Regions from separate parts of the Nocardia sp. NPDC003693 genome, predicted to be linked through region 1. Evidence: riboswitches for the same ligand, from Rfam matches in the RefSeq annotation. Region 1 holds a riboswitch; each other region holds the start of a gene.
The links. A riboswitch is a leader RNA that binds a small molecule or an ion and turns the genes downstream of it on or off. The one in region 1 is predicted to bind cobalamin.
Positions count from the first base shown of each region.

Region 2: linked by a shared signal. The riboswitch ahead of metE (5-methyltetrahydropteroyltriglutamate--homocysteine S-methyltransferase) and the one ahead of ACWDOP_RS15215 (ABC transporter substrate-binding protein) in region 1 are both predicted to bind cobalamin.
Region 3: linked by a shared signal. The riboswitch ahead of ACWDOP_RS16785 (ABC transporter substrate-binding protein) and the one ahead of ACWDOP_RS15215 (ABC transporter substrate-binding protein) in region 1 are both predicted to bind cobalamin.

Region 1 covers NZ_JBSFNO010000011.1:161,140-168,573, forward strand. The annotation lists gene ACWDOP_RS15210 (ABC transporter permease) at 1-243, opposite strand, end outside; gene ACWDOP_RS15215 (ABC transporter substrate-binding protein) at 254-1,852, opposite strand; cobalamin riboswitch at 1,887-2,045, opposite strand; gene ACWDOP_RS15220 (family 1 glycosylhydrolase) at 2,108-3,364, opposite strand; gene ACWDOP_RS15225 (lysophospholipid acyltransferase family protein) at 3,571-4,530, opposite strand; gene ACWDOP_RS15230 (GNAT family N-acetyltransferase) at 4,540-5,394, opposite strand; gene ACWDOP_RS15235 (S-adenosylmethionine:tRNA ribosyltransferase-isomerase) at 5,648-6,715, opposite strand; gene ACWDOP_RS15240 (SDR family NAD(P)-dependent oxidoreductase) at 6,712-7,398, opposite strand.
Region 2 covers NZ_JBSFNO010000029.1:96,729-104,162, forward strand. The annotation lists gene ACWDOP_RS27625 (NADP-dependent oxidoreductase) at 1-151, opposite strand, end outside; gene ACWDOP_RS27630 (hypothetical protein) at 483-791, shown strand; gene ACWDOP_RS27635 (carbonic anhydrase) at 837-1,490, opposite strand; gene ACWDOP_RS27640 (methylenetetrahydrofolate reductase) at 1,587-2,588, opposite strand; gene metE (5-methyltetrahydropteroyltriglutamate--homocysteine S-methyltransferase) at 2,596-4,860, opposite strand; cobalamin riboswitch at 5,020-5,194, opposite strand; gene ACWDOP_RS27650 (DUF6879 family protein) at 5,804-6,334, opposite strand; gene ACWDOP_RS27655 (helix-turn-helix domain-containing protein) at 6,466-7,350, opposite strand; gene ACWDOP_RS27660 (DUF6879 family protein) at 7,347-7,434, opposite strand, start outside.
Region 3 covers NZ_JBSFNO010000013.1:89,313-96,746, forward strand. The annotation lists gene ACWDOP_RS16745 (alpha/beta hydrolase) at 1-466, shown strand, start outside; gene ACWDOP_RS16750 (SDR family oxidoreductase) at 499-1,305, shown strand; tRNA gene ACWDOP_RS16755 (tRNA-Pro) at 1,588-1,660, shown strand; tRNA gene ACWDOP_RS16760 (tRNA-Ala) at 1,692-1,765, shown strand; tRNA gene ACWDOP_RS16765 (tRNA-Glu) at 1,776-1,851, shown strand; tRNA gene ACWDOP_RS16770 (tRNA-Glu) at 1,863-1,938, shown strand; gene ACWDOP_RS16775 (hypothetical protein) at 2,104-2,559, opposite strand; gene ACWDOP_RS16780 (MerR family transcriptional regulator) at 2,637-3,266, shown strand; cobalamin riboswitch at 3,414-3,610, shown strand; gene ACWDOP_RS16785 (ABC transporter substrate-binding protein) at 3,640-4,677, shown strand; gene ACWDOP_RS16790 (FecCD family ABC transporter permease) at 4,674-5,672, shown strand; gene ACWDOP_RS16795 (FecCD family ABC transporter permease) at 5,735-6,736, shown strand; gene ACWDOP_RS16800 (ABC transporter ATP-binding protein) at 6,733-7,434, shown strand, end outside.

The DNA of each region.
Region 1 (7,434 bases):
GAAATCGCCGCGCACGAACCCGGCGACCCACTCGGCGAACCGCACCGGCGCGGGCCGGTCCAGCCCCATGTGCGCACGCAGGGCGGCCAAGCGCTCCGGGGTGGGATCACCGCCGCCGGTGCGCGAGGCGACGACCGTCGCCGCGTCCGAGTCCAGTGTCTCGAACAACCCGAAGACCAGCAGCGCCACGACGAACAGCACGACGATCCCGCCGCCGGCCCGCCGGGCGGCATAGCCGATCACGACCGGCGAATCATTGCTCGGCCAGCCAGGTGGTCGCGTAGTTCGCCCAGTCGTCGGTGCCCGGCACACCGTCGCGCACCCCGCCCACGTGCACGCGGGCCGCGTCGGGCCGCTTGGCGAAACTGTGCAGGATGTACCCGCCCTCGTCCCAGAGTTCGCGCTGCAGTTCGCGATACAGCGTGGCCCGGCGCGCCGGATCCATGGCCGCGCGCGCCTGCGCGAACTTGGCATCCCAGCCGGGCCGCTTCCAGCCGGTGCCGTTGCTCGGCGAATCACTGGTCATGGTCTGGCCGTAGAAGTAGTCGAGACTGTAGTTCCACCAGCCGATGTGCGACAGCGCGGCCTTGCCGCTGACCTGGGAGAAGTAGGTGTCCGCCGGCACCGATTCGAGCTTTATCGTGATGCCCGCGGCCTTGGCCTGCTCGGCGAACAGCGTCGCGGATTCCAGCATGCCGGGGAAGCCGTCGGCGGTGGGCAGGGTGACGGTGAGATTCTCCTTGCCCGCCGCCCGCAGCAGCTCGCGCGCCTTCCGCGGATCGTAGGCGCGCTGGGGCAGATCGGCGTCGTAGAAGGGCGCGCCCCTACCGTAGATGTCGTTGCCGAGTTCGGCGTAGCCGTAGTACACCGAATCCACCATGGCCTGCCGGTCCACCGCCAGCCGCATGGCCTGGCGCACCCGCACGTCGTCGAACGGCGCGGTGTCCACGCGCATCTGGAACGCGCCCATGAGACCGGCCGGCGGGGTGACCACCGTGATGTCGCTGTCCCCGGACAGGTTTCGCGCCTGCAGATACGAGATCTCGTGCACCACATCGGCTTCCCCGGACAGGAAGGCGTTCACCCGGGCCTCGGTCTCGGCGATCTGGATGATCTCCACCTCGTCCAGGAAAACCTGCCCGTCCCAGTACTTCTCGTTGCGCCGCAACAGGGTCCGGTCGCCCGGAGACCACTTGACCAGCGCGAACGGCCCGGTGCCCACCGGCAGCACCGACCCGTCGATGACGCCGGTGCCGTCCTTGACGATGTAGCAGTACCAGCCCGCGAGCACCGAACCGAAGTCCGCCAGCGGCGTTTTCATCTGCACCGTCACCACGAGATCGCTCTCGGCGCGGGTGCGCGACATGTCGACCGCGGAGAGATCGCCCGAGGAGTTCCGGGCCGGGTCGAGCATGCGCTGGAAGCTCCACAGCACATCGCGCGCGGTCAGCGGGGAGCCGTCGCTGAACAGCACGCCCGGCCGCAGCGTGATGCGCCATTGGCTGCCATCGGCATTCGGCACGACCGACTCCGCCAGCCGGTAGCGCAGCGTCAGGTCGTTGTTGTAGGCGACGAGCTTGTCCCAGACGTTCTTGGACACCGCGCCGCCGGCCGAACTCCCGGCCTGATGCGGATCGAGCACGTCCGCGCTCGCCGAGCGCCCGGCGATCACCGTCCGCAGGCGGCCGCCCGGCCGGGGCGGGCCCGAGGCCGCGGTGCGTGCACCGGTGTCCGAGCCGCAGCCCGCGAGAACGCCCGACGTGCCGAGCAGGACGGCCCCGAGCGCGCCCGCGCTGCCGAGCAGGAATGTGCGGCGGCCGACATCCGGCCGTCGCGGTGTGTAGTTGTTCATCAATCCTCGTTGGTGTGATCCCGATACCGCGGGCGCAGGTATCCTGGCTCCCGGATCGACACACCCCGCCGGCCTTCCAACCTGGGCAGGTCGTGACCATATTTCGGCGGATTGCTCCCCGGTGACAGTTGCGGGACAGCCCCGGATTCACACCGGTGTTCCCTACGCCGGGTACCGACCCTACGGGACGGACCGGGCGCGCGGGGGACGCCCGCCGGACGGGCGGCAGCGGCTCGGTCGCGCCGCCGGGCGCGGCTATTCGACCACGGCGGGCGCCGCGCAGCTGTCCGGAACCGCGACGAGCGAGCAGGTCACCGGGTACCGCGTGGGCTTGTAATCGCTCGGGACTCCGCCGCGCGCGGTGATGTCGCGGTAGGCGGCGACACCGTCGGTGGGATGGCGGGTCAGGCTCGGATCGTGCTGGGCGTCAACGGTGTACAGGCCGAAGCGGGCGGAATAGTCGCCCCATTCGTAGTTGTCGGTGAGGCTCCAGTAGTTGTAGGAGACCACGTCGACGCCGTCCGCTTTGGCGCGCTGCAGCCAGTAGACGGTGTCGCGCAGATGATCGCCGCGGGTGTAGCCGTCGTCGCGACCGCCGTCCGGGCCGGTGGCCAGACCGTTCTCGATCACGCGAATGGGCTTGCCGGGGAACCGCGCCGCGATGTGGCGGAGCACGTAGTAGATGCTCTCCGGGGCCTGGGTGCTCTTCCAGAACTCCCCGGTCGCGCCGTACGCGGCGGACAGGTCGGTGACCGAGGTGGAGTAGTAGTGATCCACGCCGATGAAGTCCAGGCTCTCGCGCATCTGTTCCGGGAACAGCTGCTCCAGCCACGACTGCACGCCCGGGATCGGGATGTACGCCAGGTTGGAGGAGACCTGCGCGTCCGGCTGTACGGAGTGGATGTGGCGGTAGATGTCCCGGTGCGCGGCGACGATGCCGGACACCATCGCGCCCGCGTTCTCCGGGCGCAGACCGCCGTACATGAGCTCGCGCCGGACGTATTCGGTCGGCTCGTTGAAGGTGATCCACAGCGGGCGCGCCCACGCGTAGCGATCGACCACCCGCCGCGCGAAATCGACCAGTTCCGAGGACATCTCGGGTCGATTCCAGCCGCCGCGATCCACCTCCCATCCGGGATGGACCCAGTGGTTCAGGGTGATCATCGGCCGCATGCCGGAGCCCACGATCCGCGCGATGACCGCGTCGTAGAACGCCCACCCCGCCGGATCATCGCTCCCCGGAACGGTTTCCACGCGCGACCACTCGACCGAGGTGCGATAGATCCCCACCCCCAGACTCCGCGCCCGCTCGATGTCGGCCGCGTAGTTGTGGAAGAAGTCGACCGAGTTGCCGATGGGCTCGCGCACCCGGCCCTGATCCCCGTACCGCAGCCAGTTGCTGTCGGGGCTGTAGCCCTCGGACTGGAATCCGGACTGCGCGACACCGAACTCGAAGTCGTCGCCGAGCCCCGGCACATCCGCACCCGCCGGCCCGGCGCCCACCACGGTCATCGTCGCGATCGAGAAGGCCGCGGCCACCCCCGCCGTACACAGTTTCGACCACCGCTGCCGCACTTCGATCCTCCGGTCCACCGAGCTCTACCGATACACCGATGCATCCGGATGCATCGGTGTACGCGGAAGTATGCTGCGCGCCCGCGATGTGCGCCAGGGATCGCGAACAAGATTCCGGTACAGGCGAATCCCGGTGCGCGCGCTCAGCCCCGATCGGCCGGGGTCGCCGACGGCTGCAGCAGGCGTTCCTCGAGTGCCGCCACCTGGGCCGCGACGCGTTCGTGCTCGGCGAGGTGCACCAGATCCGCGAACGCGCGATCGACACCGGAGTCGGCGATGGCGCGTTCACAGCGACGGGCCAGCTCGTGCCGATCGGTACCGGGCGGCACCGTGGGCTGCAGGGTGAGCTCGGCGATAACGCCCCGCGAGCGCAGGACACGGCGGATCGAGTCCGCCATCGTGTCGATGCCGACGAACGCGGGGACCGTGGAGACCGCGCCGTCGGCGTCGAGGTAGCGCAGCTGGATCGGCTGCACCGGCGTGCCGGTGTCCACCGCGGCCTGGAACAGCGCGGGCCGCAGGTGACCGTGGGCGCGACCGCACCAGGTGGTGCCCTCGGGGAAGATGCCGACGCGCTCGCCCGCGCGCAGGCGGGACGCGATCTCACCGATCACGCCGGGCAGGGCGCGCAGGCGTTCGCGTTCGATCGGGATGACGCGGACCTTGCGGGCGACCGCGCCGAGCACCGGCCAGTCGATGAGGTCGGCGCGGGCGACGAAGGAGGTCGGCTCCACCGCGGACAGCGCCATGACATCGGTCCAGCCGATGTGCGGGGCAACCACGAGGACCCCGCTCGGGGTGTCGCCGGGTGCCCGATTGTCGATCACGCGGACGCGAATTCCACAGCAGTGCAGCAGTGTCCGCGCGTAGCGGCTCTGCAGGGCCGGACGGCGGCGGCGCGGGGTGAGCACGTGCGCCAGCGGGAACGAGGCCAGCACCGCACCGAAACCGACGATGCGGGCGGCCATCAGCAGCACGCTCGCCTCGGGTGCGGTGCGCACGCACTCGGGACCGCAGGGGCTGTGCGGCATCCACGCGTGGGCGCCGGATTCAGCGGGCGGACAAGACAATCCGGCCGTTCCGGTGGAAAGCAGGGCAGGCATCATGATTCATCACCGGGCATCCATACTGGCGACCGCGGACTGCAGGCGCTCCAGGTAACGGGTATTGACGGTCGAAAGCCCCAGCAGCGCCACGAAATCCGCGACCGCGAAGTCGGGGTCGTGCGCCGGTTCGCCGCAGATCTGCGCGTTGAGGCGCAGGTAGCCGTTCATCAGCGCGGGCAGCTTGGGGCGCGCCGGCGGCTCGATCTCGTCGAGGGTGCGGCCCTCGACGACGACCGGGTTGTACGGGCGCACACGGCGTTCCGGCTCCAGGCCGTGCTTGCGCAGGATCAGGTCGCGCACCCCGCGCACGTTCGCGCCGGGCCGATCGCCGGGCTCGGGAACCATCGGGACCGAGACGCAGCCCATGATCCACTCGTAGCCGGTGAGCTGGATGTAGTGCAGGATGCCCGCCCACATCAGGGTCAGCACCGAGCCGTTGCGGTGATCGGGCACCACGCAGGCGCGGCCCATCTCGACCATCCGGTTGCCGACCGGATCCAGTGCGCCCAGGTCGAATTCGGTGGCGGTGTAGTAGCCGCCGGCGGCGGTCACCTTGTCCGGGGGCAGCATACGGTAGCAGCCGACGAACTGATCGGTGAGTTCGTCGCGAACCAGCAGGTGGTCGCAGTGATCGTCGAAGCGATCGGCGTCCAGGCCGGCCGGGTTGGCGGGGATGGCGAAACCCGGCTCGTTGGCGAACACCTGGTAGCGCAGCCGCTGGGCGGCCTCGCGATGCTCCGCATCGGAGGAAACGACCAGGGAGTATTGCGAACGGCTCTGGGTGCGGGGCGGTTCCGGGCGCGAGAGGGGGGCAGACGCTGCGGGGAGCAGGCTGGACTTCGACACTGCCGTGCTGGTCATGCTGTTGATCAAGCCAGGCTCAGACTGCGCCGGAGCGACCGCCAGATGGCGGGTCGATGCCAGTCCGATGAACGCGTCGGGGCCCGCACCCGGAGTTCATCGGATCGCTTCCGAACGTTCCCTACCAGGACAAACGCTCGTATTCCGGGTGGGTACGGCGTGTGTTCCGGACACCCGCGACGCCGGTCGGCGGGCGTCCGGCGCACCGGCCGGGCGCGTCCGCGACTCCGGTCGGCGGGCCGAGATCGCGAGCCTACGCCACCGCGCCGGACGCCTCCGCACCGGGTCGGCGGCGGAACAGCAGTGCGGTGTCACCGAATTCGTGCCAGAGGTATCCGGTGTCGACGGCCGCGCGGTAGGCCGCGCGCACCACCTCGGCCCCGGCGACCGCTTCCAGCAGGTGCAGATGCGAGGCTCCCGGCGCGTGCCAGCCGGTGATCAGGCCGTCCACCACCCGGGCCGGGCGCGATCCGTCGAGCACGAGCGAGGTCCAGCCCGCGGTGGCGCGCACCAGCCCCCGGTCGTCGGCGGCCGACTCCAGGGCTCGGGTCACCGTCGTGCCGACCGCGATCACCCGCCCGCCCGCCGCGCGGGTCAGGTTCACCAGGCGGGCGGTCAGATCGGGAACGGTGAGACGCTCCGGATTGGGCGGCTCCCCGGTCTCGGGCGAGGAGACGCCGGTGTGCAGGGTGATCGGGGCCAGCGCGACGCCGCGGGCCACGAGCTCGGTGACCAGCGCGTCGGTGAAGGGCCGGCCCGCACTGGGCATTTCGGCGCTGCCGGGCTCGCGGCCGAAGACCGTGCGGTAGTAGTCCGCCGACCAGCGCTCGGGGACATAGGAGTAGGTGATGGGGCGGCCGTGCCGGGCGAGCAGGTCCCGGACCGAGGTCTCGACCTCGGCCACCCACAGGCGGGTCGCGCCCGGCAGCCAGGGCTCGGCCAGCACGGCCGCCGAGCCGTCCGGAAGCCGCAGCCGGGCACCGGTTTTCAGCGGCGGGCCCGCCCACGGGATGCCCGCCGGATCACGCGGCTCCACCGCCCAGCGCCGGCCGGTCAGCCAGGTGGAGAAGTGCAGCACCGCGGGCACGCCGTCGAGCTCGGCATCCACCGCGGCGGCGAGCATGGCCGAATTGTTCACCACCACCAGGTCTCCCGGGCGCAGGAACGCGGGTAGCTCGCGGAAGCGGGCGTGGGTCAGCGCGCCGCCGTCGCTGACCAGCAGGCGAACCTCGTCACGGGCGACACCGCGCGCCTCGGGCGGGGTGGTGGCCGAGAGTTCGGCGGGCAGGGTGAAGTCGAGACCGGTCAGCTCCGTGGTCATGACGCCACCACCGGATCCGATACCGCGTACCGGCCACTGGGCAGCTGTGCGTCGAGCAGGCGGAGCAGGGCGGGGACGACCGACTCGGCTTCCGGACGGTCGGAGATGTCCTCGCCCGGGAACGCCGCCTGATGCATGTCCGTGCGCATGTCGCCCGGGTCGAAGGCGTAGATCCGCAGGCCCGGATGCTCCACCGCGAGTACCGCGGTGAGGTGGTCCAGCGCCGCCTTGCTCGCCCCGTACCCGCCCCAGCCCGGGTACGCGGCGACGGCGGCGTCCGAGCTGATGTTGACCACGACGCCCTCGGCGGCGCGTACCGCGGGCAGCACCAGCTGGGTGAGCGCCAGGGGCGCAACGACATTGGTGTCGAACAGCGCCGTCAGATCGGCGAGGGGGTAGTGCTCGAGCGCGGGCAGCGGACTGGTTCCGAGCGCACCGGCGTTGTTGAGCACCAGGTCGACCGGCCCCCCGCCGAGCGCCCGGACCAGTTCGCGCCGATGCGCCGGGTCCGCGATGTCCCCCGCCACGGCCGTCGCCCCGGTCGCGGCCCGCACGCGCGCCAGGCGCTCGGCTCCGCGCGCGGAAATGACGAGCTGCCAGCCCCGGGCCGCCAGCTCCAGCGCGACGGCCCGCCCGAGTCCCGCCGACGCCCCCGTGATCAGTGCCTTCTTGTTTCGCTCCATGCAGCCATCGTTCAACCTCAACCTAACTCGAGGTCA
Region 2 (7,434 bases), on a different contig from region 1:
GATTCAGCCCGGCCGCGGCGACCCGGACCCGGATCTGCCCCGGCCCCGCCTGCGGCTCGGCCACCTCCCGCACAGTGAGAACCTCGGGCCCGCCGAACATTTCGAGCCGAACCGCCCTGCTCCCCGCCCGTTCACCGTCGCCCTGCTGCATTCCCGTCGTCCCCTCGCGTTCGTGAAGCGTGCCGACACCGAGCGCCCGTGACGTCCTGATCGTCCGGATTCGCGCCTGTCGCCCAGGCTACGGGCGGACGGCCCCGAAACGGTCGAGCCCCGCTGAGGGAGGCGATTTCGGCGGATGCGGCGAGAAGAGCGCGCTGTAACGCGAACGCGCGAAAATATGACGAATATCACGCAAGGGTGGTTCGGTGCATCGACGGCCGCACCGCCGGAGTTCGAGAAGCGCGAGGCCCCCGTCAGGGTCGGGACGATATGCCCCACGCTGATGGGAGTCTGTGATGAATACGCTCGGCAGGAAATTGCTCGTGAGCACGTCGGCCGCGGTCCTCGTGGGCGCGGGCGCGGCGTTGGGCGCGGTCCCCGCGCAGGCGCAGCCGTGGCAGCCGGGATGCGCGGCCTATCCGGTGAACAACAGCGCGGCGTACTCGATGTGCGACGGCTGGACCGGTCACCAGGTGCGTATCGAATGCCGTTACTGGTGGGGCTGGTTCGGCAGCAGCTGGGCCACCTACGAACGCCGCGGCCCGGTGGTCTGGGGCGGCCAGCAGTCCTGGGCGCACTGCGATACCCCGGGCACGCTGCAGAGCTGGGAAGTGGCGAGGTACTGGTGGTGAGTCTCGGCTCGGGACGGACGCGCGTCCGTCCCGAGCCGGTGTTGGTTACGCCGTGTGCGCTTCGAGCGCCTCGAACACTTCGGCTTCCCCGACGTTGCCGATCACGCGCTGCAGCGCCGCCCGGCCGTCCGCCAGGTTGTAGGTGACACACGCGATCGCGAGTTGGCCGGCGGCGATGCGCTCGGCGATCGTGGTCGAGCGCTGGGTGAGCAGCAGCGCGGTCTCCTCGACGTGGCGGGCCTCGAGTTCGTCGACGGTGCTCAGGCCGTCGCGGCGGCCGAGCAGGATCGACGGGGTGACCCGCTCGACGACGCTGCGAATGAATCCGCCCGGCACCGCGCCGGTGTCGAGCGCGTCGATGGTGGCGCGGACCGCACCGCAGGAGTCGTGGCCCAGCACGACGATGAGCGGCACGTTCAGTACGGCGACGCCGTACTCGATGGATCCCAGGACCGAGGAGTCCACCACGTGCCCGGCGGTGCGCACGACGAACATGTCGCCGAGCCCGCGGTCGAAGATGATCTCGGCGGCCACGCGAGAGTCCCCGCAGCCGAACAGAATTGCCGAGGGATGCTGTCCGCCGGTCAGTTCGGCGCGCGCCGCGGCCCCCTGGCCGGGGTGCTGCGGAGTGCCGTTGACAAAGCGGTCGTTACCTTCGCGCAGTGACTTCCACGCGGCGATCGGATTGGAATGCGGCATGACGCCATTCTGCCTACGCCCCACAGAATCGCCACAAAACGGACATGTGGGCATACTCACGAAGCGTTTTCGCTGCGCCGCGTGGCACACCGCGGCTCAGGCGCTCAACGGCGCCGCGGTCACCTCGTAGCCGAGATTGGTCAGCACCTCGGTGGTCGCCTTGGCGAAATTCAGGGTGATGAAATGCAGGCACGGGGCGCCCTCGGCGATGAGCCGCTCCCCCATCTCGGTCGCGATCTCGATCCCGGCCGCGCGCACCGCGGCCCGATCTTCTTCCGGGCCATCGCCCGCCGCGCGCCGCAGCCGGTCGAGCACGGCGGCGGGGAGCTCGCGGCCCGACAGTTCGACCGCGCGTTTCACCGTGCGCAGCGAGGTGATCGGCATCAGCTCGGGAATGATCGGTTTCGCGCCCTCGATCGGGCAGTGCGCGGCCACCCGATCCCGTAGCCGCAGATAGTGCTCGACGTCGAAGAACATCTGGGTGATCGAATAGTCCGCTCCCGCATGCAGTTTCGCCGCCAGGAACGCGGTATCGGAGTCGAGGTCCGGTGAGCGGTGGTGGCCCTCGGGGAACGAGGCCACCCCCACGTGGAAATCGCCGAGGTCCCGCACGATCCGCACGAGCTCGTCGGCGTACTCGACCCCGTCCGGGTGCCGGGACCACGCTCCCAGCGGATCACCGGGCGGATCGCCGCGCAGCACCAGAACGTTGCGAATCCCGCAGTCGGCGTAGGACCCGATCAGGGCGCGCAATTCGCCGATGCTGTGCCCGACCGCGGTCAGGTGCGCGACCGGCAGCAGCGTCGTCTCCGAGGCGAGTTGCCCGGTGATGCGCGCGGTGCGGTCCTTGGTCGAACCGCCCGCGCCGTAGGTCATGGAGACGAACGCCGGGTGCATCCGCTCGAATTGCCGTACGGCGCGCCACAATCGGGCCTCACCGACCGCGTCGCGCGGCGGATTGAACTCCACCGAGAACGGCACCCGGGCCCGCCCGTGAATGCGCAGGCTGTCGACGACCGATCCGGCACCGGTCGCCCTGGCGGACGTGCCACCGGACGGTCCGGTCGTGAGATGGGCCCGTCCTGGGATGGAGTACATGTTCGCCTCAGCGCAGCGCGTTGACCGCGGTCACCAGGTTGCGCAGCGAGGCGATCACCTCGTCGTTGCCGCGCGTCTTGAGACCGCAGTCCGGATTCGCCCAGAGACGCTCGGCCGGAACGGCTTTCAGCGCCAGCGCGAGGGACTGCTCGATCTCCTGGGCGCTCGGCACGCGCGGGGAGTGGATGTCGTACACGCCCGGGCCGACACCGAGGTCGAAGCCCGCGGCGTTGAGGTCGTCCAGGACCTCCATGTGCGAGCGCGCGGCCTCGATCGAGGTGACGTCGGCGTCCAATCCCGCGATGGCGCCGATGATCTCGCCGAACTCCGAGTAGCACAGGTGGGTGTGCACCTGGGTGGCGTCGGCGACGCCAGAGGTGGCCAGGCGGAACGCGTCCACCGCCCACTCCAGGTACGCGGCCTGATCGGCCTTGCGCAGCGGCAGCAGCTCGCGCAGCGCGGGCTCGTCGACCTGGATCACCGCGATACCGGCGGCCTCGAGATCGACCGTCTCGTCCCGGATGGCCAGGGCGATCTGCCGCGCGGTCTCCGAGCGCGGCTGGTCGTCACGCACGAACGACCACGCCAGGATGGTGACCGGACCGGTCAGCATGCCCTTGACCGGCTTGGTGGTCAGCGACTGCGCGTAGGTGGACCACTCCACGGTCATGACCGCCGGGCGCACCACGTCGCCGTAGACGATCGGCGGGCGCACGCAGCGGGTGCCGTAGGACTGCACCCAGCCGTTCACGGTCGCGGCGTACCCGTCGAGCTGCTCGGCGAAGTACTGCACCATGTCGTTGCGCTCGGGCTCGCCGTGCACCAGCACGTCGAGGCCGATCTCCTCCTGCAGCGCGATGACCTCGGCGATCTCCGCGCGCATCCGGTTGTCGTACTCGGCCTGATCGATCGTGCCCTTGCGCAGTTCGGCGCGCGCCACCCGGATCCGGGAGGTCTGCGGGAACGAGCCGATCGTGGTGGTCGGCAGCAGCGGCAGGTTCAGGCGCTCCTGCTGCAGCACACGGCGCTCGTCGGCCGGGGTGCGGCGGATGGCATCGGAGGTCAGCTCGGTCAGGCGCGACCGCACCGACTCCACGCGCAGGCGCGGATCGGCCTTGCGGTCGGCGACCGCGGCGCGGGCGATCGCGAGCTCGTCGGCGACCGCGGCCTCACCCTCGGTGAGAGCCGTTGCCAGGACGCGGATCTCGGCGATCTTCTCCTCGCCGAACGCCAGCCAGGAGCGCAGGCGCGCGTCCAGGTCGGTCTCGGGCGCGAGGCTGTAGGGCACGTGCAGCAGCGAGCACGAGCTCGACACGGCCACCTGGACACCGGCCGCGCGCAACGCGCTCAGGCGGGGCAGCGCGTGATCGGGATCGACCCGCCAGATGTTGTGGCCGTCGACGACGCCCGCCACGATCAGCTTGCCGGTGATCGCCTCGGCGGCGGCCACGTCCGCATCGCCACCGGCGACCAGGTCGACGGCGATGCCCTCGACACCGGTCTCGGCCAGCGCGGGCAGGGCCGCACCCAGGCGACCGAAGTAGGCCGCCACCAGGATGGCCGGGCGCGCCGACAGCTCGGACAGCCGCTGGTAGGTGCTGCGGACCGCCGCGAGTTCGGCCTCGGTCAGATCGGTGACCAGCGACGGCTCGTCGATCTGCACCCACTGCGCGCCGGCCTCGGCGAGCTGACCCAGGAGCTGCTCGTAGAGCGGCAGCAGATCGGCCAGCCGGTCCAGCAGGTCACTGCCGTCGAGGGACTTGGCGAGCTTGAGGAAGGTGATCGGGCCGACCACGACCGGGCGGGCCGGAACACCCAGCGCCAGCGCCTCTTTCAGCTCCGCGAGCGGCTTGGCCGGGTTCAGCGCGAACTGGGTGGTCGCCGACAGCTCGGGCACCAGGTAGTGGTAGTTGGTGTCGAACCACTTGGTCATCTCCAGCGGCTGCACCTCGGCGTTGCCGCGCGCGGCCGCGAAGTAGCGGTCCAGCTCGTCGGCGATGCCGGCCACCCGCTCGGGCAGCGCGCCCAGCAGCACGGCGGTGTCGAGCACCTGGTCGTAGTAGGAGAAGGTGCCCACCGGCACCGAGTCCAGACCGGCGTCCCGCGCGGCGGTCAGCTGGGCGGTGCGCAGGTCGGCGGCGACGGCGTGCAGGCTCGCGGCGTCCTGGCGTCCGGCCCAGTAGCCCTCGATCGCGCGCTTGAGCTCGCGATTGGGCCCGATGCGCGGGAGCCCCAGCACGGTGGCGGTAAAGGTGTTGTGCGGGTTCGACATTGATGAACTCCAGAGGTCAGCAGCAGATGACCGCCACCCATACGGAACGCACACCAATGGAGCCCTGGAAGCATCGATCCCGTGCCCGGGTTCCACTCGGCGTAACGCCCAATCCACGAGGCGACGACCGCCGGATACGGCGTATCCGGCGCAACGGGCAGGTCTTCGGACTCGTGGGCATCGACCCGGGAAAGGGTCGGCCCCCGGCGCTCGGGCCCGGGGCTGGTCCTACTGACCGTCGCTTCCCAGGCATGATTCATGCGCCCAGTGCGGGTGACGGCTGTCGTTCCCACTCACCGCTGCGGGACAGTCCCGGATTCTCACCGGGTTCCCTCTCGTCCCCGGCGCGCGAACACGCCCTGGACTTCGACGCCAACGGACGGGTCAGGGGCTCCTCGACTCCGCCGCCGGCGAACCAGCTGCGTGGCGAATATAGCGAAATCCGCAGGATCCACCAACAACCGTGTCGCGATTCACGCGGATCGGGTCGGCGGGGGCGTGCATGGGCAAGCCAGGAATCTCGTCCGAATGCGTTCTTCCACAGTGCTTTCCGACAGCCGACCATCCTCCGGCAGATGTAACCGGCTGCGGCGAATCGCCCGGCCCGGGCACCGATCGAGCCCCGGACCGGTCTGCGTCGGTCCGGGGCTCGTTCGGGGTGTCTGCCATGGTGATGACTCAGCATGATGCGACGGTCGGGACAGTACCCGCGACGACGCGCCGCCCAGTGGGCACTGTGGTCCAGGACACGCACCCTGGCCAGTGGCTGTTCCCGTGGGGCGCGGCGGGGCGCGCGGGCGCCGACCGCCAGTCGCATCGGCCTCGCGCGGGACCGCCCGGCCTCCTAACATTTGTCGGTGTCGTCCGATTCACCGTCGCCGCCGTCCAGGTCCGCCCGTCAGCGCGCACGCCTGCGCTTGCCTGACCGCCTGTCCCGGATCGGTCATCGACCGGCAGCAGGTACGACGTAGTCGGCGTACGGAATCGCCGACTGCCAGATTCGATCTCGAATCGATCGAATATGAGCGGTAATCACCGGGTCGGTGGTGGTGGCCAATCCGGCCCCTGCCCCGGTCGGGGTGAAGACACTGAACGCGACCAGGTCGTCATCGAAGATCCACCAGTCGTCGCCACCGAGCAATGCAGGATCGACCAGATGCCTTGGAACGTACCGAATCTCTTCGCCAGCCAGGGCATTGAGGCGTGCGATGTGCAGCGCGAACCGAGTGTAGTCGGTGTGCGGTTCGGTGACGACCCGGACGCGCCGCACGATCTTCCCGGCCGCCGTCGCCTCGCGCACGACGTTCGACCAGTCGGCGAACCACGCGTAGTCGTCGGGTTCGCCCGCCAGGAAGACGCGGAACGGTTCATCCTCCTCCGGGGTGCTGTAGGCGTCCTGCAGTTCGAGATGAACCGCTACGGACCACCCCCTACGGAACAGTCGAATCGCGTCCTCACCGTGGTGCAGCAGCATCCCTGCGAATCTCCTTCCTACAGGTATTTCGATGCTCATCTCATGGTCCGGCGTGTCCCTGAGCGAGCGCCGCGGGGTCGGTCACCGGGAAACCGTTCGCAGGCATCTACGGAATGAATTTCGCCGTCCGGTCACCCAGCGGTCGGCCCTGGGGCTCGCGGGTGCGGCGGGCTGTTCGAGCCCCCTCGACGGACTTCGATGGCCGTTCGGATCACGGTGCGGGCTGCGTCGCCGGTGAGGGACTGCCTTGCCAAGACGTCGAACGCTCTGCCGTACAGGGCGATTTCCCGAGGCTGAGTGATGGTGATGCTCGCTGTGTGCCCCTCGACCTTGACCAGGCGGTCATCGAACATGAAGAAGTTCTCGACGACCACCCGGCCCTCCGCGGCGCGTGGAACGATGCCCAGCGTCACACGCGGCATCCCGATCAGCGAGTAGAGCCGATCGAGCTGACCCAGCATGACCTGCTGCTCACCGAAGCTGGTGTAGAGCGCTTGTTCGGCCATGAGGAAGTGGAATCTCTTCCCCTGGGCGTAGAGAATCCGTTGGCGTTCCATCCGTTTCGAGACGGCCACATCCAGGTCGTCCGGAATCTCGTAGAAGTCGATGATGTTCCGCATGATCGCGGACGCGTAATCGGCCGTCTGCAGTAGACCCGACACGATCGCCGGTTCCCAATTGCGAATCAGCGTCGCCTGCGCCTCAAGCCTGAGGGTGTGCTGCTGGCGGCGTCTCATCCCCGTTCCCAGCGCTTGCCGCCACTCGACGTATGCCGAGTCGACGTTGTGCAGGGTCGCGAGGAGATCGTCCAACTGGTCGCCTGCGCCGGTATGACGGCAGTAGGCCCGCAGATCGGCGTCGGACGGGCGGATCACGCCGTACTCGATCTTACTGACCTTGCTCTCATGCCATTTGGAGAGGCGGGCGAGCTCCCGGCCGGACACCCCTGCACGACGCCGAATCTCTCGAAGCCGCTTGCCGAGAGCCGCACGGCCCTCCTCGATCGGGTTCGTCACTGACGTGTGGTCACCCGGCAGTACTCGTCGAACGGTGTCGTCAACGGCCACAGGCGGTCGCGAATACCCCTGCAGTAGGCCGCG
Region 3 (7,434 bases), on a different contig from region 1:
ACTGGCGCTGACCGTTCGCGACCGCGGATTGCCGCTGCCCGCGGGGATCTCGGTTACCTCCCCGTGGGCCGACTTCGATTCCACCGCGCGCATGGCGCACCCCAACGCCAAGCTCGACGCGGTGCTGCCCGCGGCGGGCCCGGACATGGTCGTGCGCCGGGGTATCGCCGTCGACGGCGTGCTGGACCCGAGCTGGTCGGTGGTCAACCACGATTTCACCGGACTGCCGCCGATGCTGGTTCAGGTCGGCTCGCGCGAGATGCTGCTCGCCGACGCGCTCGCGGTCGCCGAGCGCTGCGAGCAGGCGCAGGTCCCGCTGCGCCTGCAGATCCGGGAGAGCGCGCCGCACACCCTGATTCACCTGGGCGCTGGCCTGCTCGCCGACGGCCGGGACGCCGCCGCCGACGCGGCCGAGTTCCACCGTACGATTCTCGCGGCGACCGACACCGGTCGCACCGCGGCCTGATTCCGGCGCCCCGGAGCAACCGAAAGGCTCGAATGTCCCAGTCTGCCAGCGCTTCCCGGCCCGCCGTCCTCATCACCGGCGCGGCCGCGGGCATCGGCCGCGCGATCGCGGCGCGGTTCGCCGGGGCGGGCTGGACCGTCGGGCTGTACGACATCGACGCCGACGCGGTACGTAGGACCGCGGCGGAGATCGGCGGCACGACGGTCACCGGCGCGTTCGACGTCACCGAGGCGGCGGGCTGGGAACAGGCGCTGAAGGAGTTCACCGAGACCACGGGACGGCTCGATCTGCTGGTCAACAACGCCGGGATCCTGTGCTCGGGCGCGTTCGGCAACATCCCGCTCGAACGCCAACTCCGGGTGGTCGACGTGAACGTCAAGGGCGTGCTCACCGGCTGCCACGCCGCGCTGCCGCATCTGCGCCGCACGCCGGGCAGCCAGGTCGTCAACCTGGCCTCGGCCTCGGCGCTGTACGGCCAGCCCGGACTGGCGACCTACGCGGCGACCAAGGCCGCCGTGCGCAGTCTGACCGAGGCCCTCGACCTGGAATGGCAGCGGTACGGGATCAAGGTGCACGACCTGCTGCCGCTGTTCGTGGCGACCGGGATGATGGACGAGGTCGAGCGCGGCTCCAAGACCTCGGCGACCCTCGGCGTGCACCTGACCGCCGCCGATATCGCCGACGCGGTCTGGCGCACCGCGACGAAGCCGGCCCGCCTGCGCGGGCCGCACGTGCTGGTCGGCATCCAGACCAAGGCGACCGCCGCCGCGGTTCGCCTGTCCCCCACCGCTTTCACGCGCGCGTTCGTCGGCTGGCTCAGCAAGTCCGACACCCTCTGAGCTGCGCGAACCCGTCCGCTCGAAAATAAGTGTCGCGCTCGGCAATTCGCTGTTAGCGTGGACCGCACACACCGACGAGAAAGGAATCGCAGCGATGACCGAGTACAGCATCCCCAGTCCCGCAGCGACTTTCGCCGTCGGCCTCGTCGCGCCGCCGGAACCGAGCACCGCGCCCGCCGCCGCCTTCGCGGAAAGCAGCCTCTAACCGGGCAGGCTTCCCGACCGAGGGCCGCACCGGGCGCACATGCCCAGGGAGCGGCCCTTTTTCATGCCCTCCCGCCGCGGGACGTAGCTCAACGGATAGAGCGCCTGCCTTGGGTGCAGGAGGGTGCGAGTTCGACTCTCGCCGTCCCGACGATCGCGATACACCGTGCTCCACGGAGCCCGGGCCAGTAGCTCGACACGGAAGAGCGCCTGCCTTGCACGCAGTCGGTTGCGGGTTCGAATCCCGCCTGGTCCACGCATGACGCGGCGCAGTGCTGTGCTGGTTCGGCACCCTGATTTTCACTCAGGACCACGTCGGTTCGATTCCGACCTGCGTCACCACAACTCCATACGGCCTCGTGCTCTGCCGGTCGGGCACCCTGATTCTCAGTCAGGACTACGCGGGTTCGACTCCCGTCGAGGTCACCACCCCCGGGACCACCCGGGGCGGGGAGAGGCAACCGGGCGGGGCCCGGGACCGCTTGCTAGGCGGATCGAGGCGGTGAAGCCTTGGGGATCGTGCCCTCGCCTCTCCGCGCATGCCGCGCACGCCGCGAATTCGGCTGTGCCGCAGGCGGTCTCACTGCGCCGGAATCAGAACCGGTCGATGCCCGCGAGCAGGACGGTCGCGCCGGAGATGACGACGCCGGTGACGAGGGTGGCAGCGCCGAGCCACACCGCGGCGATCAGGCGATTCGGGCGAACGGGGTCGGTGCCCAGCACCGAGAGGAAGAACCCGGCGGGCATCAGGATCGCCGCGGCCAGGACCGCGATCGCACCGCCGTTCGCCCAGCCGGGACTGGCGCCGGCGGCGTTGCCGAGCACGGCCAGGAGCAGGCCGAGCATCACCAGGACCCCGGCGTGCGCGTGCCCGGCGCGGAAGAAGGATTTCTGCAGTTCGTTGGTTTCCTGACCGCCGGTGACGACGCGGAGCAGGAACGTCCCACCGAAGGCGATGGTGGCGACGGAGATGATGGTGGCACCGAGAACAATGCTGATCAGGGGATCGATCAGGGTGGCGTACACGAGGACTCCCGCGGGTTCGTACACTTGATTGGATACTGTTACTACCCAATATTGGATAGTTCAAGTACCTAATGTCAAGGCGCCGAGCGAAGGAGACCCGCGTGCTCATGTCGGAGTTGGCGGCACGGACCGGCGTGCCGATCCCGACCGTGAAGTTCTACCTGCGCGAAGGGGTGCTGATGCCGGGCGAAGCCACCAGCGCCACCCGCGCGCGCTACGACGAGACGCACGTCCAGCGGGTCGCCCTGATCAAGGCGCTGTCCGGGCTCGGCCTGTCGATGGCTCAGATCCGCGCGATCGTCACCCTCATCGACGAGCCCGGCCGCCCCCTGCTCGACACCCTGGCCACCGCCACCGCCCTGCTGCCGCCCGCCGTCGACCCCGGCGAACCCGCCGAGTACCCGCGCGCCCGCGCCGCGCTCACCGCCCTCGGCCTCGCCGTCCCCGACGACTACCCGGCCGTGGCCCAGCTCGAGCACGCCCTCGCCGCCGCCGAGGCCGCCGGGATGCCGATGACCGAGGACCGCCTGCGCGCCTACGGCCCCGCCGTGCTGGCGATCGCCGAGTACGACATAGCCGAGATGCCCCTCGACTCCGCTTCCCGCGCAATCGAATACGCGGTACTGGGCACCGCCCTCTACGAACCGGTCATCGCGGCCCTGCGGCGCGTCTCGCACGCCGAACTCTCCGCCCGCCGCCTCGCACCGAAGCCGGACGGGCACGTCGAGTAGCACTCCCGGGCCACGCCCGTACCGGCCGGGAACTCCCCCTGGTCGCGCCGGCACGGGCCCCGGCGAACAACTCGGACCTCGAGCGCGGATCCGAGCGCGCCGGATCCGGCCGGGCCCGAGCGCTTCCCGCGCTCGCGCGTGATCTTGGTACAGTCCCTCCGCCGTGGTGTTCGGGAAACCGGTGTGAAGCCGGTGCGGCCCTCGCCACTGTGATCGGGAAGTGAACAGATCTGTCCGGACGGAGTGATCCGTCCGGGGCCACTGGGGTGCTCGCGCCCTGGGAAGGCCGATCGTTCACGCGGTATCCCGTCAGCCAGGAGACCGGCCACGGCAGGCAACACCCCATTCCACGAGGACCTGGAAGGCGGTCTCGGTGACCCCATCTGTTTTCGCGCGCCTGCGTACCGGCGCGCTGCTCGCCTGCGCGCTGATGCTGACCGGTTGCGGCGTACAGGCCGGACCCGCGGCCGACGGCGCGAACGCCGTCACCCGCGCCAACTGCGGCATCGACGTCGCCGTGCCAGGGCCGCCGCAGCGCATCTACGCCGCGTACCAGCCCTCCATCGAGATCGCGCACGCCCTCGGCGTCACCGATCGCCTGGCCGGGACCGCGTTCCTGGATTCGGCGGTGCTGCCGGAATACCAAGCCGCGCAGGCGAAATCCCCCTACGTGGAGAAGCTGCCGAGCCGGGACGAATTGCTGGCGCAGACACCGGATTTCGTGCTGTCGGGCTTCAACGGCGTGTTCGCCACGTCGTCGCAGAGCAGCGTCGGAACGCGGGCGAGCCTGCACGATCTGGGCGTGGAGACCTGGGTGCTGAGCCCACTGTGCCCGAGCGCGGACGGCCTCGCGGACGAGGCCATCGACCCCGCGACCGTGCGCTTCGACAACGTGTACGCCGACCTGCGGGACCTGGGCGCGCTGTGGGGCGCGTCCGAGCGCGCGGAGACCGTTGTCGCCGACCTGAGTTCGCGGATCGAGGCGGTGCGCGCGAAGGTCCAGGGCGCGGCCCGGCCGACGGTCGCGGTCGTCACGCCCAAGGACGACGGCTCCTACACCGTCGCGGGCGGCATCGATTTCGTCAGCCGGATCATCGAGGCCGCGGGCGGGGTCAACGCCTTCGCCGACCTCACCGAACGCCGCAACGTGCAGATCGGCGCGGAGCAGCTCATCGCCCGCGATCCCGACATCATCCTGACCAGCCTGTGCTGTAAGGCGAGCTACGTGCGCGCCGACGCGCAGCCGCAAGTGGACAAGCTCACCGGCAATCCCGCCTTCGCCAATCTGAAAGCCGTGCGCGCGAAAACGGTGCACCCGTTCCTGTTCGCCGATCGCGCCGCCGGGGTGCGCATCGCGTACGCCACCGAACTCGTCGCCGGACTGATCCACCCGGATCTGTTCGCGCGGTGATCGGCACCGTGCGCGGCGCCGGCCTGCTTGTTGCCGGGGCCGCGCTGGCCGCGACCTGCGCGGGCTCCATGCTGATCGGGACGCACCCGCTCGATCTGGCCGACGTGCTCGCGGCGTTCACCGATTTCCGGGGCGGCGACACCGACCGGATCGTGCGCTACATCCGCCTGCCGCGCACGCTGGCCGGGCTGCTGGCGGGCATCGCGCTCGCCCTCGCCGGGGCCGTCATGCAGGGTCTGACCCGCAACCCCCTGGCCGGTCCGGGCCTGCTCGGCATCAACGCCGGCGCGTCACTGGCGATCGTGCTCGCCATGGCGGTTGTCGGACTGAGCTCGGCGGCGGGCCTGGTGTGGTTCGCGTTCGTGGGCGCGGCGGTGGCCGCGGTGTTCGTATACACCCTGGGCTCCTTGGGATTCGGCGGCGCGACGCCGGTGAAGCTGGTCCTGGCCGGGGCCGCGTTCACGGCCCTGTGCGGGTCGATCACCACGGCGATCACCCTGCTGGACCGCACCACGTTCGACAACTTCCGCTTCTGGGTGGTCGGCTCGCTCACCCGGGCGAGCCTCGAATCCCTGTGGGCCGTACTGCCTTTCCTGGCCGTCGGCGCGGCGCTCACGGTCGCGGTGGCGCGTTCGCTCAACGCCCTCGCCATCGGCGACGACATGGCGCGCACGCTCGGCACCCGCCCGGTCGTGGTCCGCGGTCTCGGTGCGCTGAGCGTGGTGCTGCTGGCGGGCTCGGCGGTGGCGATCGCCGGTCCGATCGCGTTCATCGGCCTGGTGATTCCGCATATCGCCCGCGCGTTCGCCGGGCACGACTATCGCTGGGTGTTGGTCTGGTGCGCGCTGCTCGGACCGACCCTGCTGCTGTTCGCCGACATCGCCGGCCGGGTGCTGGCCCAGCCGCAGGAGATCCAGGTCGGCATCATCACCGCCTTCGCGGGATCGCCGTTCTTCCTGTACCTCGTGCGCAACCGGAAGGTGGCGACCCTGTGACACGACTCGAACCGAGCGTATTGCCCGGGGGCACAGTACTGTTGCGCTCGCCCGGACAGCGGGTGGTCATTCGGGTCCAGCGCCGCTCGGCCCTGCTCACCGTGGCCCTCACGTCCGCCGCCCTGCTCGTGGCGGCGTGGTCTCTCACCGTCGGGCACTACCCGCTGACCGTCGCCGACGTGCTGCGGGTGCTGGGCGGCGGCGGCACGCTGATCGAGTACGACGTGGTGGTGGCCGATCGCCTCCCCCGGGTGCTGACCGGCCTGGGCACGGGCGCGGCGTTCGCGATCTCGGGCGCGATTCTGCAGCGCGTCGCCACCAACCCCCTGGTCAGCCCCGAGATCATCGGCATCAATACCGGCGCGTCCCTGGGTGCGCTGGTGGTGAGCGTCGTGCTCGGCGGATCGGGCCTGGGCCTGGTCGGCGGCGCGCTCGCCGGGGCCTTCGCGGCCATGGCGCTGATCCTGGCGGTGGCGACCAAGGACGGGCTCGACGGCTACCGCCTGGTCCTGGTCGGCATCGGGGTCACGGCCATGCTGTCCGCGGCCATCGCGTTCATCCTGACCCGCGCGAACATCTACCAGGCCCATACCGCGGCCATGTGGCTCACCGGCAGCCTGACCGGACGCGATTGGCTCCACGTGGGATTCGCGACCGCGGCGGTGGCCGCGGTGCTGCCGCCGCTGATCGTGTTCGCCCGGGCGCTTCCGCTGCTCGAACTCGGTGACGACCTCGCCCACTCGCTGACCGGGCGGCGCGCATCGCAGCGGACCACGCTGGTCGTGCTCGCCGCACTGGCCGCGGCACTGGCCACCGCGGCGGCCGGGCCGATCGCCTTCGTCGCCCTGGTGGCACCGCAGATCGCGCGCCGCCTGCTCGCCGGCCGCGGCGCCGCGCTCGCACCCGCCGCGGCGGCCGGCGCGCTGCTGGTGGTCACCGCCGATCTGGCCGCGCGCCGGCTGTTCCCGGCCGAACTGCCGGTCGGGGTCGTCACCGCGATTCTCGGCGCGCCCGTTCTCGTCTACCTCCTCGCCCGCGCTACTCGAATCGGACACGCAGGATGACCGCACAGCTGACCACCGCAGGACTCGGCCTCGCCTACGGCGGCGCCGCCGTCGTCACCGACGCCGACCTGGACTTCCCCGCCGGGCGGTTCACGGTCATCGTCGGCCGCAACGGCTGCGGCAAATCGACGCTGCTGCGCGGCCTGGCCCGGCTGCTGCCGCCGGCCACCGGCGCGGTGCTGCTCGACGGCGCGGACATCGCCCGGCAGCCCGCGCGCACGCTGGCCCGCCGTCTCGGCATGCTGCCGCAGCAGCCCGTCGCGCCGGACGGGATCACCGTCGGCGATCTCGTCGGGCGCGGGCGGAACCCGCATCAGCGCTGGTTCCGGCAGTGGTCTGAGGCGGACGACGCGGCGGTGCGGAAGGCGTTGTCCGCCACCGGAACCCTGGACCTGCTGGACCGCACCCTGGACGAGTTGTCCGGCGGGCAGCGCCAGCGGGTGTGGCTCGCGCTGGCGATCGCCCAGGATCCGGAGGTGATGCTGCTGGACGAGCCGACGACCTTCCTGGACCTGGCCCATCAGCTCGACATCCTCGACGTGCTGCGAACCCTGTTGCCGCGCACCATCATCGCGGTGCTGCACGACGTGAATCTGGCCGCCCGCTACGCCGATCACATCGTGGCGATGAAGGACGGCCGGGTGCTCGCCCAGGGCAGTCCGGCGCAGATCGTGCGGCCCGAACTGATCGCCGAGGTC